DNA from 2 places in the Lactobacillus sp. ESL0259 genome. Region 2 is predicted to be linked to the other one. Evidence: riboswitches for the same ligand, from Rfam matches in the RefSeq annotation. Region 2 holds a riboswitch; the other holds the start of a gene.
The links. Region 2 has a riboswitch for FMN ahead of ribD (bifunctional diaminohydroxyphosphoribosylaminopyrimidine deaminase/5-amino-6-(5-phosphoribosylamino)uracil reductase RibD). Riboswitches for the same ligand answer to the same signal wherever they lie in the genome.
Positions count from the first base shown of each region.

Region 1: another riboswitch for FMN. It lies ahead of F5ESL0259_RS04045 (ECF transporter S component); the one in region 2 lies ahead of ribD (bifunctional diaminohydroxyphosphoribosylaminopyrimidine deaminase/5-amino-6-(5-phosphoribosylamino)uracil reductase RibD).

Region 1 covers NZ_REHP01000006.1:37,091-46,644, forward strand. Annotated here, with positions in the region: gene pyk (pyruvate kinase) at 1-779, shown strand, start outside; gene F5ESL0259_RS04015 (S1 RNA-binding domain-containing protein) at 953-1,840, shown strand; gene xerD (site-specific tyrosine recombinase XerD) at 1,833-2,732, shown strand; gene F5ESL0259_RS04025 (reductase) at 2,742-3,101, shown strand; gene F5ESL0259_RS04030 (ScpA family protein) at 3,098-3,835, shown strand; gene scpB (SMC-Scp complex subunit ScpB) at 3,825-4,433, shown strand; gene F5ESL0259_RS04040 (pseudouridine synthase) at 4,436-5,152, shown strand; FMN riboswitch at 5,182-5,296, shown strand; gene F5ESL0259_RS04045 (ECF transporter S component) at 5,379-6,065, shown strand; gene F5ESL0259_RS04050 (LysM domain-containing protein) at 6,169-6,657, shown strand; gene cmk ((d)CMP kinase) at 6,696-7,382, shown strand; gene rpsA (30S ribosomal protein S1) at 7,443-8,648, shown strand; gene der (ribosome biogenesis GTPase Der) at 8,707-9,554, shown strand, end outside.
Region 2 covers NZ_REHP01000003.1:134,422-143,975, forward strand. Annotated here, with positions in the region: gene F5ESL0259_RS01380 (aspartate/glutamate racemase family protein) at 1-288, shown strand, start outside; gene F5ESL0259_RS01385 (hypothetical protein) at 435-629, shown strand; FMN riboswitch at 737-870, shown strand; gene ribD (bifunctional diaminohydroxyphosphoribosylaminopyrimidine deaminase/5-amino-6-(5-phosphoribosylamino)uracil reductase RibD) at 991-2,052, shown strand; gene F5ESL0259_RS01395 (riboflavin synthase) at 2,037-2,642, shown strand; gene ribA (GTP cyclohydrolase II) at 2,654-3,880, shown strand; gene ribH (6,7-dimethyl-8-ribityllumazine synthase) at 3,882-4,355, shown strand; gene F5ESL0259_RS01410 (BspA family leucine-rich repeat surface protein) at 4,705-7,224, shown strand; gene F5ESL0259_RS01415 (hypothetical protein) at 7,324-8,526, opposite strand; gene F5ESL0259_RS01420 (coenzyme F420-0:L-glutamate ligase) at 8,806-9,513, shown strand.

The DNA of each region.
Region 1 (9,554 bases), on a different contig from region 2:
AAATTGATGAAAGAACTGAACAAGAACTTCTTAAGCGTAATACATTGGCTCTGCAAAGATTTGAAGAATACAAGGGTTCAAACGTTACTGAAGCTATTGGTGAATCTGTTGTGCGGACTGCCCAAGAATTAGGTGTTAAAACCATTATTACTGCAACTAATTCAGGCTATACTGCCAGAATGATTTCTAAATATCGTCCAAACGCCAATATCTTGGCCTTAACTTTTGACGAAAAGATTCAACACTCACTTGGCATTTCTTGGGGTGTTCAACCTTTACTTACTGACAAACCAGCTTCGACTGATGATATGTTTGAAGTAGCAGCTAATGTTGCCAAGGAACAAGGCTATGTTAAAGATGGTGATTTAGTAATCATTGTTGCTGGTGTTCCTGTTGGTGATTCAGGTACAACCAACTTAATGAAATTACAAATCATTGGTAGCAAATTAGCTCAAGGTCTAGGTGTTGGTAACGGCTCAGTTGTTGGCAAGACAGTTGTGGTTAATAGTGCTGAAGAAGCTATCAGCAAGGTTAAAGAAGGCGACATCATGGTTGCCAGAACTACTGATCCTGATTACATGCCAGCTATTAAGAAGGCTTCAGGTTTAGTTGTTGAAGCTTCTGGATTGACTTCACACGCTGCAGTTGTCGGGTTATCATTAGGAATTCCAGTTGTTGTTGGTGTTACTGGTGCTACTGAAAAGATTGGCAGTGGTATTACTATTACTGTTGATGCTCGTCGTGGTGCTATTTACCAAGGTGAAGTTTCAAATCTTTAATTAAAGTAAAATGTGAAAATAGCCAGTAATCAGTACTGGCTATTTTTGTTTGCCTTTGATCGTGGTAAATTAAATGAAAATCATTAGTTAATTTGGTTTGACTGATATCAATTTAATCCGCTAAAATGATATACTTATTATCAGATCCAATATCTAGACTTAGGAGAATAATCATGCTCGGCACTATTGCAACTGGAAAAATAATAGATCAAAATGAAAATTCTTTTTTTGTTCAAGTCGAAGGTTTGACTTACGAATTAAAAAGAAAGGAAATTACTCAAGAAGAAAAGCCAAAACTGGGGGATCAAATCAAAGGATTTCTGTATGATAATAAACAGCATAATCGGGAAATGACCCAGTTTCTACCCTTTGCTCAAGAAGATCAGTATGCTTGGAGCAAAGTGACTGAAGTCAAGTATAACTTAGGTGTTTTTGTAGATATTGGTTTGCCAGATAAAGATATAGTGATTTCCTTGGATGATCTCCCTTATGACAAAGAACGCTGGCCTGAAGTTGGTGATCAACTGCTAGTTCATCTTGAAACTGATGAAAAAGATCGTATTTGGGCAAAAATGGCTGATGAAAATATTTTTGAACAACTTGCAGCTCATTTTCCAGACGGTATGAATAATAAAGATGTTTTTGGGACTGTTTATTCAGCCCGTGAAGTAGGAGCATTTGTAATTACTAAAGAATATTATTTGGGTTTTGTTCATCCGTCACAAATGGCTCGGCCACTACGTTTAGGTGAACAGTTTAAGGGTAGAGTAGTTGGTGTCAGTCAGTATGGTCGCCTAAATTTGAGCAGTCTGCCGCGATCATTTGAAGAAATAGATGATGATGCGCAGATGATTTTGATGAGTTTGCGCAGAAAAAAAGATAAAACATTACCTTTTTATGATAAATCTGATGCAGAGGATATAAAAAGCTATTTTGGCATCTCAAAATCTGCTTTTAAACGAGCATTAGGTCACTTGTTGAAGGGAAAATACATAGTGGAAAATAAAACTACTGGAACAATTTCATTAGTTAACGACCCCGAAGAAGACAAAAATGAATAATTTAACAGAACAAGTTGAGGACTATTTAAGATATAGTCAAATTGAGCGAGGACTAAGTGCTAATACAATTACTGCTTACAAGCAGGATTTAAGCTCTTTCATTAATTTTTTGCAAAAGGAAAATTTAAGTTCTTGGCCAACTAAAGCAATTGATATTGATGCTTTTTTGGCCGAGCAACGCGATCAAAAGAAAGCAACAAGTTCTATTAGTCGTTTAATTTCAAGTCTGCGGAAATTTTACCAGTGGCTGGTAAGACAAAATATTCAAAAATTGAATCCTATGCTTGAAATAGACTCACCCAAAAAACGTCGACCTTTACCAGTTGCTTTAACCACAGTTGAAGTTACTGACTTACTTAAGCAACCTGATATAAAAAAGAAACTGGGTTTACGAGACCGTGCTTTACTTGAAACGTTGTACGCAACGGGCATAAGGGTGAGCGAATTAATAAACCTTAAATTTACCGACTTGCATGAAGAATTGAAATTAGTCAAAGTTTTTGGTAAAGGGTCAAAAGAACGGTTGATTCCTATTAGTAAAGTTGCTTTGTCCTGGATTGATAGTTATAAAGAAAAAGTACGTGATCCCTTGATATTGAAAGTGGGAAAAAACACGGATTTTATTTTTCTGAACAGTCGCGGCGGTTCTCTAACTCGACAAGCTGTGTGGCAAATTATCAAGCATTACTGCAAGTTGGCTGGTATTCAGAAAAACGTTACCCCTCACACTTTAAGACACACCTTCGCTACTCACCTACTTGAAAATGGGGCTGATTTGCGTGTGGTTCAAGAAATTTTAGGACACTCGGATATTAGTACTACACAAATTTATACCAATTTGTCTCAGAAACATATCATACAAGTATACGAGAAAACTCATCCCCGAATTTAAGGTGATTAAATGTTAATTGAATGTAAAAATGACACGGAAAAAGTAGCAATGGGTTTGTTATCCTATTTACCGGATTTTAAAAATCTCGCAAATCTTAAGGATGAAATTCAATTAAATAAAAATAGTGCTGAATTTTGTCTATATCTTTATCGGTCTAAAGATCCTAATTTTATTGGTGTGATTGGCACGCAAGCGAATAAACAATTTGTTGTCATTCGCTACATTTCATTTGCTCCTGATTTTCGCAAAGCTAAATACGAAGCAAAGGCAATACAAGAACTGGCTCAAAGTAATCCCCAAAAAAGAATTACGGCTGTTCCTGAATATATTGATCTGATTAAATATTTAAAAAAGGACTCAAAAATATGAGTGCTAATCTTACTTTGGAATTACCCAATTTTGAAGGCCCTTTAGATTTGTTGCTGCACTTAATTAAAGTACAGAAAATTGATATTTATGATATTCCGATAGCCCAAATTACCAGCCAATATTTAGCCTATTTACATCAAATGCAAAGTCTTAATTTGAAAATTGCCGGTGAATACTTTGTCATGTCATCATTGTTGTTACGCATAAAGTCTCAATCATTACTGCCGCAAAATGATTTCATAGAAAATGATGAGGAACAGGAAGATCCTAGGGATGAACTCGTACAGCAGCTTATTACCTACTCAATATTCAAAAAAATCTCGGTTTACTTTAAAAAGCGTAACGAAAAGGTTCCCATTACTGCTGCTAAAGAGGAAAGCGTGCCCCTTAGTAAAAAGATTCAGCCGTTACCTCGAGGACAAATTACTTCCACTGAATTGGCTAATACGTTTATTTTAGTATTACAAAGAATGAAGATCAGACAGCCAGATATTGTTTCGGTTGAGGTGAAAGAGACCTCTGTTAAAGAGATGAGTACTTTTTTGCAAACCGAATTGGCAAAGTGCAAAAAGGTCAGTTTTTTTGCATGTTGTCAAAAAATGAAAACTTTATCTGATGTTATTGGTTTGTTTTTAGCATTGCTTGAACTTTGTAAAAAGCAAGAATTGCGGGTAACACAAAATAGAACATTTGGCGATCTGAACTTGGAAAGAATTGATAGCGATGATAACTAAAATTGCCCAGTTAGAGGCTCTATTGTATGTGGCCGGTGATAATGGCATTGAAAGCACTAATTTGTGTGAACTGCTGCAAATTGGCAAGCCTGCACTGCGCGAATTAACTAAAAGCTTGCAGGAAAAATTACAGCAAAATTCGGATTCAGGTCTGCAAATACAGCAGCTGAACGATTCTTATAAATTAACAACCCGGCCGGAAGTAAGCAAAACAATTGAAAACTTTTTTCAAAAAGATTTAACTAAAAGTCTTAGTCAGTCCGCTTTGGAAATATTAGCAATTGTTGCTTATAAGCAGCCTATTACTCGGATAGAAATTGATGAAATCAGAGGGGTAAATTCATCTGGTGCTTTACAAACATTAATTTGGCGGGGTCTTGTAAAGATAAATGGCAAAAAAGAGGCTCCGGGACACCCTAATTTATACGTGACCACTGACTATTTTTTGCAGTATTTTGGTTATCAAAGTTTAGCCGATTTACCTCTAATTGAAGATTTTGAAGATGATAGTGTTAATGCCGAAGGTGAAATCGATTTATTTGCGGCTAAGGGTCAAGCAGATAAGAATATTGCTAAAACTCAAAAAGGAGAATCATAATGGTGTTAGAACGATTACAAAAAGTAATTGCTGAAGCTGGAATTGCTTCACGACGCAAGGCTGAAAAAATGATCACCGCAGGGCGGGTGACAGTTGATGGTAATGTAGTTACAAAATTAGGTACTAAGGTAGATACATTTAGTAATATTACCGTTGATGGTGAACCAATTGAGCGGGAAAGTTTGCACACATACCTTTTTTATAAACCGCGTGGGGTGGTATCGACTGCCAGCGATGACAAAGGCCGAAAAACCGTTGTTGACTACTTTAAAGAATTGCCCTACCGCTTGTACCCAATTGGCAGACTAGATTATGACACGTCAGGTTTACTCTTGATGACCAATGACGGAGAGCTTGCAAATTTATTGATGCATCCACGCAATAATGTAGCCAAAGTATATGTTGCTAAAATTACGGGTGTGCTTTCTCCTGCAGAAATCAGTCAGCTTACCCACGGAGTAAAAATTGATCGTCATAGATGTGCTCCAGCTAAAGTTAAAGTAATTAGAACTGACCGCAAAAAAAATAGCCAAATAGTACAGTTAACTATTCATGAGGGGCAGTATCATCAAGTAAAAAGAATGTTTAAGGCCGTTCATCATCAGGTTAAAAAATTAGCACGTGAAAGATATGCCTTTTTAACCCTGGATTCTCTGATTTCCGGAAGTTTTCGCGAATTATCCCATGAGGAAGTTGACAGATTAAAAGACGTAGATTAAGATGGTATTTGAAAATTAAATATTAAGTTTGTTGTCTTCATGGCAGGGTGAAAATCCCGACCGGCGGTGAGAGTCCGCGACCCACGAAAGTGGTGGAATCTATTGTGATACCGATAGTTAAAGTCTAGATGAAAGAAGACAGACTAAACTAAAAGCCAAGATCTTTAGCTTACTTTTACTCGGTCTGTTGCTAGAAGCAGCAGACCGAGTTTTTTTGGAGGTAAGAATTTTGCAAAGAAAAGGCAGAAATAATTTGGTCAATATAGTAGCATATACTTTAATTGGAACAATTGCATATGTGTTAATGCTTTTGGAAATACCATTGCCTGTCACCAGCTTTTTAAAATTTGATTTTTCTGATGTTGTAATTACTATTGGTACTTTTTTATTTGGTCCATTACCCGGCATTTTCATCGCGTTTGTGAGAATGCTAATTAATTTAATATATAAAGGTTTTGCGCTACCAAGTTTAGTGGGTCAATCTGCGGCCTTTTTAGCATCAATTTCATTTGCTTTGCCGTTTTATTATTTGACTAGAAATATCAATAAAGATGAAAAGAGTTTTACTAAAAAACATTTAAAACCAATCTTAGGTATAGTTCTTGGCATTATAGCGATGGCTTTTGTTTTGTCAGTTTTAAATGCTCTGGTTTTAACACCTTTTTATGCAGCAACTACAGTACCCAATTTGCCAACTATTCATGGTTATTCAGGTTTACTGGCATTTACTGAGAAAGTGTACTTGGGCAAATTGCTTCACATTCCTTCAATGAGTGCCTACATTTTTGGCATTATTGTGCCGTTTAATTTATTAAAAGGCGCAATAAATGGTACGGTGGTTTACTTACTGTTTGAAACTGTTTTGAGAACAATCAAACCATTTGTCAGGAAAAACTTCAATTTAAAAAACTAAAATCAGAAATTATGAAATCGGTCTATTAAATGACCGATTTTTTTATCCACTTAAATGGTAAATATGCTAAAATTAAACAAGTTAGGTAAGGAGGCTTTTTAAGATGACTAATAATCCTAAGGGACCATATCAACATTATAAACGTCCGCAAAAAACCAGAGTTGAAACATACAATTCTGTTTCTAAAGGTTGGATTGTACTCATTGTTTTACTTATAATGATACTAATTGGCCTTGTTCCAGTAGTACATCATTTAGCAGCGAATAATAATTCAAGTAATAAAATAGTTGAAGTACGCAAAACTCATAAAAAAGCTGCCAAAAAAGCAAACGTTAAAGCTTCTCCTGCAAAAAACAAACTTGTCGAAAATAAAACTAAGAGCAAACCGAAGGCAAAACCCAAACCTAAGGTTAAGCAAAAAAGGAAACACGCAAAAACTAAACCCAAAATTAAACAATATATAGTTCAAAGTGGAGATTCTTTAAGTAGTATTGCTCGTCGTTTTAAAATTTCTGTTGGTCAGTTAGCTGAGTTAAATCAACTTGACCCTAACAGTCAGGTGGATATCGGACAAGTATTGCGTATCAAATAATTTAGAAAGGATAGGGACTGCAGTCCCTTTTTTATTGAATGCAAATAGCAATTGATGGACCAGCTTCAGCTGGAAAAAGTACAGTAGCAAAGATAATAGCTCAAAAATTGAACTTTACGTATATTGATACGGGAGCAATGTACCGTGTTTCTACCTGGTTAGCACGTGAACACAAACTTAGTTATAGCGATGAAAAAGGCATATTGGCTGCTATTGACAAAGAAAAAATTGAACTGAAAAACGAAAATGGCCAACAAAAAGTTTTTGCCGGCGATAAGGATATATCTCAAGATATACGTACACCGGATATTTCTGCTCACGTTTCTCAAGTATCAGCTTTGGCAGGTATCAGAGCTAAAATGGTCAGTTTGCAAAGACAAATGGCCGGTCAGATGAATGTAGTGATGGATGGTCGTGATATTGGGACCACGGTTTTGCCTGCAGCTGACGTTAAAATCTTTTTAGTTGCGTCTGCTCATTCTCGAGCCCAAAGAAGAATGCTTGATTTTAAAGAAAGGGGAATTAAAACTAACCAGTCCCTTGAAGAAATTGAACAAGACATAGCGGAAAGGGATTATAAAGATTCGCATCGTAAAATTTCACCATTAAAAAAGGCACTTGATGCTATTGAAATAGACACAACTTCTATGACTATAGACCAGGTAGTTAATGCAATCTTATCTGAAATTAAAAAAAGTCAAAAAAACTATAAAAAAAGGGTATAAAACAGTAGAAAAATATCAAACTTTCATTTAGAATTAGAGTATGATATTGGGAGGTAAATAATGTCAGAAAACAGTAATCAATTTTTAGATGCATTAAAGCAAATGCAAGGAGTTGAGGTCGGAGATATTGTAGATGTTGAAGTCTTAGACGTTGAAGAAGGTCAAATCGATGTTGGTGTTGAAAATGCCGGTATTGAAGGTGTAATTCCTCGTCGTGAATACACTTCAGATCGCAACGTTGACCTACGTGAAGCAGTTAAACCAGGCGATAAGCTCAAAGCTTTAGTTTTAAGAAAAGCCGGCGGAGACAAAGAGAATGGTGAATTTTTCTTCTCAGTTACCCGCTTGAAGGAAAGAGAAGCTTACGATGAACTGCAAAAAGATTTTGAAGCCGGAAAGACAATTGAAGGCACAGTTACTTCTTCAGTTCGTGGTGGTTTGTTAGTAGATGTAGGCACTAGAGGATTTTTGCCTGCGTCATTAATTTCTAACCGTTATGTTTCGGATCTTAAGCCATTTATCGGCAAAACCATGAAACTTAAAATTACTGAAATTGATCCAAGTAAGAACCGCTTAATCCTTTCTCACAAAGATTTAATTGAAGAAGAACGTGAAGAAGCTTTTGACAAGGTTGCATCACAATTAGTTGTGGGTGATGTTGTTGAAGGCAAGGTTTCCCGTTTAACTAATTTTGGAGCTTTTGTTGATGTTGGCGGTGTTGATGGTTTAGTCCACATTTCCGAGATCTCATACAAACATGTTGATAAGCCAAGCGATGTTTTAAAGGCTGGTCAAGATGTCAAAGTTAAAGTAATTGGTATTGATGATGATAGACATCGCATCTCCCTTTCAATTAAGCAAACTGAACCTTCTCCTTTTGAACAAGCTACAGCTGACTTACACGAAGGCGATGTGTTTGAAGGCGAAGTTAAATCTTTAACTAACTTCGGTGCTTTTGTTGAAGTTGCTGATAATATTCAAGGTTTAGTTCACGTTTCTGAAATATCATATAAACACGTAGACAAGCCAAGTGATGTTTTAAAGGTTGGTCAAAAAGTTAAAGTCAAGGTCTTAAACATTGACCCTGGTGAGCATCGCATTTCACTTTCAATGAAGGCTGCTGAGCCCAAGAACTCTGAAAATGAAGGCAATCGTTCACACAGTTCATATAACCGCAATTCAGTAAATAAAAAATATATGAACAATGATGACAGCGGCTTTGCTTTAGGTGACATCATAGGTGACCAATTAAAAGATCGTCGTTAATTTAATAAAAAAGCCGACTCTTAAGTCGGTTTTTTTATTTGTAAAAGGAGGCTGAAAAATGGTTTTACCCGTAGTTGCAATTGTAGGACAGCCTAATGTTGGTAAATCAACGCTTTTCAACCGGATTATTAATCAACGGTTAGCAATAGTTGAAGATAAACCTGGCGTGACTAGAGACCGTAATTATGCGCAAGCTGAATGGTTGGGGCACAAATTTGATTTGATTGATACTGGTGGAATAACTTGGGAAAATAGTAATATTGAAGAAGAAATAAGAGCCCAAGCTGGAATAGCAATTGAAGAAGCTGATGTAATCATCTTTTTAACTAATGTTGCTAATCACGTAACAAATCTTGATGAGCGCATTGCCCAAATGCTTTATCAAACTAAGAAGCCAGTGATTTTAGCTGTAAATAAAGCTGATAATCCAGAGCAGCGGATGGACATTTATGATTTTTATAGCTTAGGTTTTGGCGATCCTATTCCTGTTTCAAGCGTGCATGGCACGGGTATTGGAGATTTGCTGGATCAAATAGTGCAAAGTTTGCCTAAAGACTTGAAGCAAAATGAGAAGGAGCAAATTTCTTTTAGTGTAATAGGTCGGCCTAATGTAGGAAAATCATCAATTGTCAACCGCCTTGTCGGAGAAAATCGTGTAATTGTTAATAACGAAGAGGGAACGACCCGTGACGCAGTTGATACCCCTTTTGAAACAGATGGTACTAAATTTAGAATTGTTGATACAGCTGGTATAAGGCGCCGGGGAAAAGTTTACGAAAAGACTGAAAAATACTCAGTAATGAGAGCAATGGGTGCAATTGAGCATTCTGATGTAGTCTGCCTAGTACTTGATGCCAGCACAGGCATTAGAGAGCAGGACAAGCATGTTGCTGGATATGCCCACGA
Region 2 (9,554 bases):
GAGATTCAACCGCTGGTTACTGAGCTGATTTATTCCAGCATTAAAGAAAAAGGCGTAGTTGATGGTGAACTTTATCACCGCATATTACGCACCATGCATGATCAGTATGGCTGTAATGTAATTTTACTTGGTTGTACTGAATTATCTTTAGCTCAGGAAAAGGCGCCAGAGCATCCGTATAATGTTATTGATCCGCAAGTTATTATTGCTGATGTGGCAATTGAATTAGAACTAAAAATTCGTGCAGGAATGGATCCTAAGACTGCTATAGAGAAATATATGTATTAAATAAAGCGTAAGGTTTAATGCAAATTAAATAGACTAGTAATCAATTTGATTATTAGTCTATTTATTTTTCCAAAAAGTATTGACAATGTTTCTATTTGGTAGTAGTGTATTAGAAAAGTAATACAGTTGAAAATGGGAGGGTTAAAATGTTATATCTTTTATATATAGTTATTGGCATACTGATAATTCTGACTACTAATTTAGTAGTAACAGCAATTTTGAGCATTAGAGATGCTTATCGCAATCATCTTAAAGATCAGTTGTCATTTGGCACTGCCTTTAAGAAATATTTTGGTAAAAACAACAATATCCCTCTTCATCTGTCTGATTGGAGACTATAAAAAATTATTTTATTTAAGTTTCTGCTTATCGTATATATAATTTTATAAAACAACAAATTGCTATTGCCGATATAGGATATCTATATTATACTGGAATAAGTTGAATACGGTTTCTTCGGGGCAGGGTGCAATTCCCTACCGACGGTGACAATTAATAATTGAAGTCCGTGACCCGCGTTTTGCGGTGGAACTAGTGTGAGTCTAGTACCGACAGTTAAAGTCTGGATGGGAGAAGAACAAACAAGATTAGACAGAAAACTCGCGTCGTTATTAAGCTTCGCTGGAATCTTATTTGATGAATACAAATTAAGCCTCGTTGATAAAAGCAACGAGGCTTTTTAATGTTTAGGAAGTGAAATTAGTGCAGGACAAGGATTATATGGAAATGGCAGTTCAAGAAGCCTTGAAAGCTCAGGGAATGACTTGGACAAATCCTTTAGTTGGCGCAGTTTTGGTTAAAGACAATCAGGTTTTAGCAACCGGCTACCACCATCAATTTGGTAAGGAACACGCAGAAGTAAATACACTCTCACACCTAGTTAATCCCAAACAGGCACAAGGAGCCACCTTGTACGTCACGCTAGAGCCTTGCAGCCATTATGGCAAGCAACCTCCTTGTTGCAAAAAGGTCGCTGAAGCCGGAATCAAAAAAGTTGTTATTGGTCAGGTTGACCCTCATCAAATTGTAGCTGGCAAGGGTATTGAATATCTAGAAAGCCATGGGGTGCAAACTGAGATAATCGGTGGTACAGAAAATTTAAACGTTGCTTATAACTTTTTTTATCACCAAAAGAGGCCTTTTGTGACGCTTAAATATGCAATGTCCATTGATGGCAAAATTAATGCTGCAGGTAAAACGAGAACAATTTTGACTGGGGATGCAGCTCAGGTGGATGTGCAAAAGTTGCGTTTGCACAACCAAGCAATTTTAATTGGGGCAAATACTTTGCGAATAGATAATCCACTTTTAACGGTCAGAATTAAGAATTTACCCCAGCCACCTATTCGAATAGTGTTAACTAAAGATGCTAATCAGTTGGACTTTAACAGTCGCATGTTTAAGACACAAGGCGAGATTTGGCTATTAAGTAGAACTGAACTGACACAAAAAGTAGCTGAAAATGTTCGCTGCTTTACTGCTGCTAAATGGACACCTTCAAAAATTGTGCAGCTTTTAGCCGCACATGAAATTCAATCATTATTAGTTGAGGGCGGCAGCAATGTCCAGAGTCAATTTGTAGCAGCTGACTTGGCTGACGAAATAGTGACATACATTGCTCCTTTAGTTTTAGGCGGTACTGCATTACCTGCTGTGTTTGGCCAGGCTTTAGCAGAAAAAAGCGATTATCAACTTTTAGACGTTAAAAAATTCAATCAAGATGTCAGAATTCGCGTGAGGAGAAAAGAATGTTTACAGGAATAATTCAAACTACGGGAACGATAACCCGTTTGGAAATTAGTGAGCAACATGCAAGACTGGGTATTTGCGCTCCTAAATTAGTGCAAAAAGATTTGCCTTTAGGGGCAAGCATTGCCGTTAATGGTATTTGTTTAACCGTTACCGCTTGGAGCGATAATGACTTTGCAGTAGACGTGATGCCGGAAACAATGAAACGGACTAATTTGGGCAATTTGCAAAAAGGTAGTTTAGTAAATTTAGAGCCTTCATTGTCTTTAAACGGTAAGCTTGATGGTCATATTGTTGCAGGTCATGTTGATACTACAGCTGAACTGGTAATAAGAAACGAAAATGAGAATTCCATAGAATTAGAATTCGCAGTACCACATAAGTATGCCCCTTTTATTGTTGAAAAAGGCTCAATTGCCATTGACGGCATTAGTTTAACCGTGACAATGACGCAAAATGATCATTTCGGGGTGAGCTTAATACCTTATACAATACAAAATACTACTTTGGCTCACTATCAAGTGCATGACAAAGTCAATATTGAAGTGGATATGATTGGTCGGTACGCTGTCAAACAAATTCAAGCTTGGAAAAAGGAATTTTAACGGAGGAAAAAATGACAGAACAACTGAATGAAAAAATGCAAAAGGTGTTACAACATATGTTGACTGGTGGGTTGGTCATTGTGGCTGATTCGCCGCAACGTGAGTCTGAGGGGGATATGATTGGTTTGGCTGAAAAGGTAACGCCTCAAGCAGTTAATATGATGATTACTAAGGCGCGCGGACTATTATGTGTGCCGATGAGTAAGGCATACGCTGACCGCTTGCAGCTAAAACCAATTGAAACAGGTTCGAACGATACTTTTGGCACGGCTTTTACCCTTAGTGTTGACTCCACTGAAACCACTACGGGAATTTCAGCTTTTGACCGTGCTAAAACTATTAAAAAATTGGCTGATCCTAATAGCCAGTGGGCTGACTTTTATCATCCAGGTCATGTTTTTCCTTTGGTAGCTAAAGAAGGCGGTGTACTAGAACGGACAGGTCATACTGAAGCTGCTTTGGATCTGGCTAGATTGGCAGGAGTTGCACCTGTAGGCTTTATTTGCGAGTGCATTAAAAAAGACGGAACGATGGCCAGGCGTAAAGACTTGAAAGCTTTAGCAGAAGGACTTGGTATTCCTTATTTGACCATTGAAGAGTTAATTGCATACCGCAAGAATCTGGCAAATAAAGATTTGGGGATTGAATCATTTACAAAGGTTGACTTTCCGACTAAATACGGTCATTTCCAGCTTGAAGGCTTCAGGGATAAAAAGCATCCTGAAAAGCAACCGACTTTGTTAATTAGTAAGAGTGAAGTAAAAAAAGGTGAGCCTCTTTTATTGCGGCTTCACAGTGAATGTTTGACTGGGGATGTTTTTGGTTCTAAGCGCTGTGACTGTGGCGCTCAGCTTGCCGCAGCTTTAACAAAAATTGAACAAAATGGATCAGGAGCGGTTTTATACTTGCGTCAAGAAGGTCGGGGAATTGGTCTAGAAAACAAGTTACGTGCTTATAAGCTGCAAGACGAAGGCATGAACACAGTTGAAGCTAACCAGCACCTTGGTTTGCCGGTTGACGCACGCCGCTATAATGTTGCTGCTGAAATTTTAAGGCAAAAAGGCGTGAGCGAAGTTGAATTAATGACCAATAATCCGGATAAAGTAACGCAATTAGAAAATTATGGCATTAAAGTTGTCAAAAGAATACCTGTTGAAGTAGGCATGACCGCCGAAAATAAGAATTACTTGGCAACTAAAAAGCATGAAATGAATCATATTTTAAACGAGGTAGATTAACATGAAAGAAATTATTGGCAACATTGCTCAGGGACAGGATAAAAAGATTGGTATTGTCGTTGCTCAATTTAACGGTGTGGTAACGGATCGCCTACTTTCAGGTGCGCTAAAGCAATTGAAAAAATCGGGCGTGAAAGATGAAAATATTGTGATTGTGAAAGTACCTGGTGCTTTTGAAATTGCTCGTACAGTCAACTGCCTGGCAAAAAGTGGCAAAGTTGATGGCATTATTGCATTAGGAGCTGTAATTAGAGGTGAAACGGCTCACTTTACCTATGTTTGTGAAGGTACTACTTCTCAGCTAGCTGCCGCATCAGCCAATGGGTCAGTTCCAATCATGTTTGGTGTACTTATGACCGATACGGTCGCACAAGCAACCGATCGTGCCGGAGGTAAAGCAGGCAATAAAGGAGCTGAGTGTGCCACAGATGTCTTAGAAGTATTAAATATAGAAGAGCAAATAAAGCAACTATAATTTATTAAGTACATCTCCTTAATAAAGAAATAGCAAGTCATTTTTAGAAATAGAAGTGGCTTGTTTTTGGTCTTAGTAGTTTTAGCGGCTTGCTGTTTGCTTTTATTATTAGTTGATTGATCTTAAAATTATTAAGTCTAATTTTAAAAACATATATGCATATATTATCAGATAACAGTAAAATTGTTATTTTAATTTATTATTAATGTTGATTTTATGGCTATTTTAAGCACTCTTATGAAAATAATTCTATTTGCAATGTTATTAAATGAAGTATATACTGAAATTGTAATAATATACATACTTTTTTAGTAGCAAGATTAGATTGATTTTATCATTGAGGTGAAAAATGAATAAAGGATTAGATCGCAATAAGCGGACTGGAGCACTGCTTTTTAGCAGTTTAACGGCAGCTGCGCTTGGTTTGATGAGTTTGAATACTAATGTCGTAAAGGCTGATAGCAATTCAGGAACACAAGACACTGCACGAAGCTTTAATAAGAATGATAATGATAGTCGTGTTAAAACTCGAATAGCAAACAATACTGTATCTCAAGCAAATAATCAGGGCGTTACTACTGATAATGCGAATACCACTACACCAGAAGGAAATACTGATGGTACTACAGATAATACAGATGAAACTCAAAATGGGAGTGTAGACTCGCTGCAGGGCAACAATAAAGATTCCAACTCTCAAACTTCTGCTGGTAATGATCAGCCAGTAACAGACATTACTAAGAATGAAAATAAAATTAGTACAAAAACTATTAAAACAGGTAAGTGGGGTAATGCTGACTTAAGTTACGATAGTGATACTAACGTATTAACTGTGAGTGGGAGTCATGATAAGAATAATCCGACTATTGTAAAAAATAATCCCGGGGTCTTAGGTGGTTTTCTAGGTGACAATGAGTCTGCGAAGGTAAAAAAGGTAATCTTTGACGGTAACTTTAAAATTGTCGGCGAAGTCAAGTCAGTTTTTATTCGTCTTAAAGGCCTAACTGATATTGTAGGCTTAGAAAACGTTGATACTTCGGAGGCGACCACCATGTATTGCTGGTTTTACCAATGTTATAGTCTTGAAAGCCTAGATCTATCTCAGTTTAATACTTCGCAAGTTACAAGCATGGACTCTATGTTTGATGGCTGCAAAAGTCTTAAAAAATTAGATTTAAAGAATTTTAATACTTCGAAAGTTACAAATATGACATGTATGTTTGCAGGGTGTGAGAGTCTTGAAGAATTAAATGTTACCAAGTTTGACACCTCTAATGTCACAGATATGTCATATATGTTTAATCACTGTGCAAGTTTGACTACCATTGACGTCCGTAATTTTAATACCAGTAATGTGACAAATATGGCGTCAATGTTTAGTATGTATTATTCTGGCGCCAGCGATACGGGTTCAGTATTCGGTTGGGATTCCAGCCTTGTCTCACTTGATCTTTCTAACTTTGATACTAGTAAAGTTACGGATATGTCATTAATGTTCTTCAAATGTACAAAGCTAAAAGACCTAAACATCTCTAAATTTAATACCTCTCAAGTTACAACTATGAATAGTATGTTCCAAGCATGTAATAAGTTAACATCTTTAGATCTTAGCAACTTTGATACTAGTAAAGTTACGGACATGTACGGCATGTTTCGAGATACGAATAGTTTAATCAGTTTGAACCTGTCAAACTTTGACACCAAAAATGTAACTAACATGGGGCAAATGTTTTATCTCTACGCTGACCCTAAAGTGGACGGTAAATATCCTAAAAAGGCAAATTTAAGGATTCTTGATATCAGCAATTTTAACATCAGCAATGCCACGTATTGTGGTTACATGTTAAAAGGCCAAGCAGGATTGCTAGTTTTGAAATTAGGAGATGAAGACAAAAACTTTTCCCAAATGGGTCTTGATACGCCAGGAACTTGGCTAAATGTTGGTACTGGAACAATGCAGCATCCTGAGGCCTCAGAAAAATGGTCATCAGATGAGTTGATGAAAAATTGGAATGGTAAAGAAGAAACGTATGTGCGAGAAGCTACGATAAATGCTCATTATCAAGATCAAAACGGCAAAACTCTTGCACCTGATGAATCTTTCACAGGTACATATGGAACCCAGTATGAAGCTAAAGCCAAAGAAATTCCAGGATATACTTTAATGACTATGCCGAAAAATGCGTCAGGACGCATTGGAGAAAATCTAGATGATATTACATTTATTTACAAAACGAATGATTCAAACAATTCAGGCTCAAACGATCATGGAACAAACTCAGGGATAAATGATAATAATACTATAGCAAGAGTTGAAGTTCATTATCAGGATGAGAACAACAATGAAATTGCTCCGTCTAAGATTTTAACTGGCGTTGTTGGTGAAGGCTACATTACTAAGGCTTTGGATATTACAGGTTATACTCTTAAATTTAGACCTGTTAATGCTACCGGCTTCTTTAGCAGCCAGCCACAAACTGTTACTTATGTTTATTCGAGAAATGGTGTTATTCGAACTGTTCGTCATAATTCCTATCTATATGACCAAAATGGTGGCCGTAAAGCTGGCGAATACTTTATAGGCAAAAAAATTAAAACCTATGGCAGTAGGCTTATTCAGAATAAGAAATATTACGAACTTGGAAACGATACTTTTATTAAAGCTAATAATGTTACAGGTATTAAACGCAAACTTAAGCACAATGCCTATATCTACACCAAGAAAGCTAATAAGAAAGTAAAGCGTTCTGGTCGTAAAGTATTGAAAAAGAAACAAACGATCAGAACATATGGTGGAGCTATTAAAATGCATCATAAGTTGTACTACATTGTTGGTAAGAATCGTTATATTAAAAAAGCTAATTTTTAGCAATTAAAAAATAATAATCAGAAAAGTTCTATCATAGTAAAAACGACTAGATAGAACTTTTTTATGTTTTGCTAAATTGCGAAATAAGGAAGAAAAAATTTAATTAAAGCTGTTGCTTTTACCTAAGCGATACTTTTGCACGTTAATACCAAGAGTGACAAAAACTAGTAATAACGAAATTCCGCTAGCAAGGAGCGTAAGAGCAGGTCGCTGCAGCATATTGGCAATTGCCGAAACTCCAACTGTAAAAAAGATATTTAGTAGTGAACTGCCTAACTGCAAAAAACTTGATTGAGCAGACTGGACATTTTTACTGGTCCGTTTAATTCTAACTTTGCTGCACCAATTACCGATTGGTAAAGTTTCTGCATAAATTAACAATGTACTAATGAACATGGTAGCGATTGTTTGTTTTAAAAAGAAAATGCCTAATGCTATTGTGGTGGTTAGAGTTAAGGTGCAAAGTAACCAGAAGTAGTTGTCAAAGCGAATAAGCACAGCTCCTAATAAGAGGCCACTGACTACAGCAAGTAGCAGCCAGTATACTTGACTGTATGTAGGATCAATTGCTTTCCAGAAGTAAATCATCAGTCCGTTAAATACAGATTGGAGAGCACCATTAAACATGGCCACAATAATTGCTGCGCGTAAGCCTTTATTAGTAATAATATTGTGCCAGACTTTGACCAGATGGGTTATGGTTTTAAAATTGTTTTTATCTTTAACAAAATGCCTTTGGTGCAAAGCTAGAGCTAGAAAAATGTTAATGAAAAAACCGCTGCTTGCTACTAAGAGAAAATATAAATAATTGCGCGTAGTCAAAATCAATACTGCTATTGCAGCTACACTGGCTATATTACCGATCAGACCAGCTATAGAATTGTAGTTAATGGTTTTTTCGAGGGAATTATCAGTCAGAAGAAATTTTAAATTTCCCATAAATGATAGTCCTTCAACTAAACTGAACATTGTAATGCAAAGGTCAACCAGAATATATAAGGGAACAAAGTATTTTTTGGGAAAAGTAAACGGCAGTAATAAGAATAAACACAGAAAGATATATATCCAAATTAACATGCAGCGTTTGTCGACATTATCAAGCCTTGATCCAATAAATAAGACGCTCAAAATAAGTGCTAAAGAACTAATACTTGATATCAAGCCATTCACAATGATATTATCTGAATATTCGCGGATAATTAGTGCACCGCCTATTCCAACTAGAATACTGCCAAAATTCGATAGCAGATTGATTAGTGGTAATAATATTTGATTACGCTTGAGAAATTTATTACTGTCCATTTTGTCACGCTTTCATGTAATATAATAAAAAGCGTAACATGTAGCAGTTTTGTTAGTAGCAGAAGTGACACAAAAGGCCCTTTTCAATAGTTGAAACGGCCTTTTTCACTATACAAATTCCTAGACCTAAATTTAATTGTTAACTTCATCAAGATCATTAAGAGTAATGCTTTTTTATGCTGCCCAAGCCATAAAATACATAGGATTGTTCGACTTTTTAGAGTATTATATAAATATATTAAGGAAAAATAATAATAACGGCTATGATAAGGATTTTATATGGTTACGATTACTGGCTTGCAAGGCGTGCCCATGATATCTGAAACTTGTGACTTGTCCCGAATATTAGTTGAAACGGTCAAAAAAGAACATTTCAAGATTGCTGCTGGCGACATTATTTGTGTAGCGTCTAAAATTTGCTCAATGGCGGAGGGCAATATTGTGGATTTAAGCCACGTAGCACCAACTTCTGTGGCAAAAAGAATTCATCAACGCATACCCAGAAAGGATGCCAGTTTAATTCAAGTGATTATTGACCAAACCGCTGACCCATCTGGCAGTAAATTAGAAGTAAGTGGAAATCATATTGGTGCTTGGCTTCCCAACGGTTTGTTTTTAACTAGTGGCGGTGTTGACAAGGGTAAAAATAATACAGCGATAACTTTACCTAAGAATTGTGATTTAACAGCTAAACGCATCAGCAATACTTTTTACCAAGAATTAGGTGTAAAAACTAGTGTAATCATTACTGACAGTGACGGTAGGGCAGATAAAAAAGGTGCTAATCAGGTAGCAGTTGGCTTATACGGATTAAATGGCTTAAGGATAAATAAAGAAGCTGGTACAGCTGAAACGCTTTGTGATTTGCTGGCAGCTGCTGCTGGTTTAGTAATGGGGCAACGAGGAGCCAATATGCCTTTAGTGTGTATTCATGGACTTGAATATGAAAAAGCTACGGATTTTAGCATTGCAGATACTGTGAATTAAAATTTAACCTGTACGAATCATTTTTAGAATGGAGCAAGTTT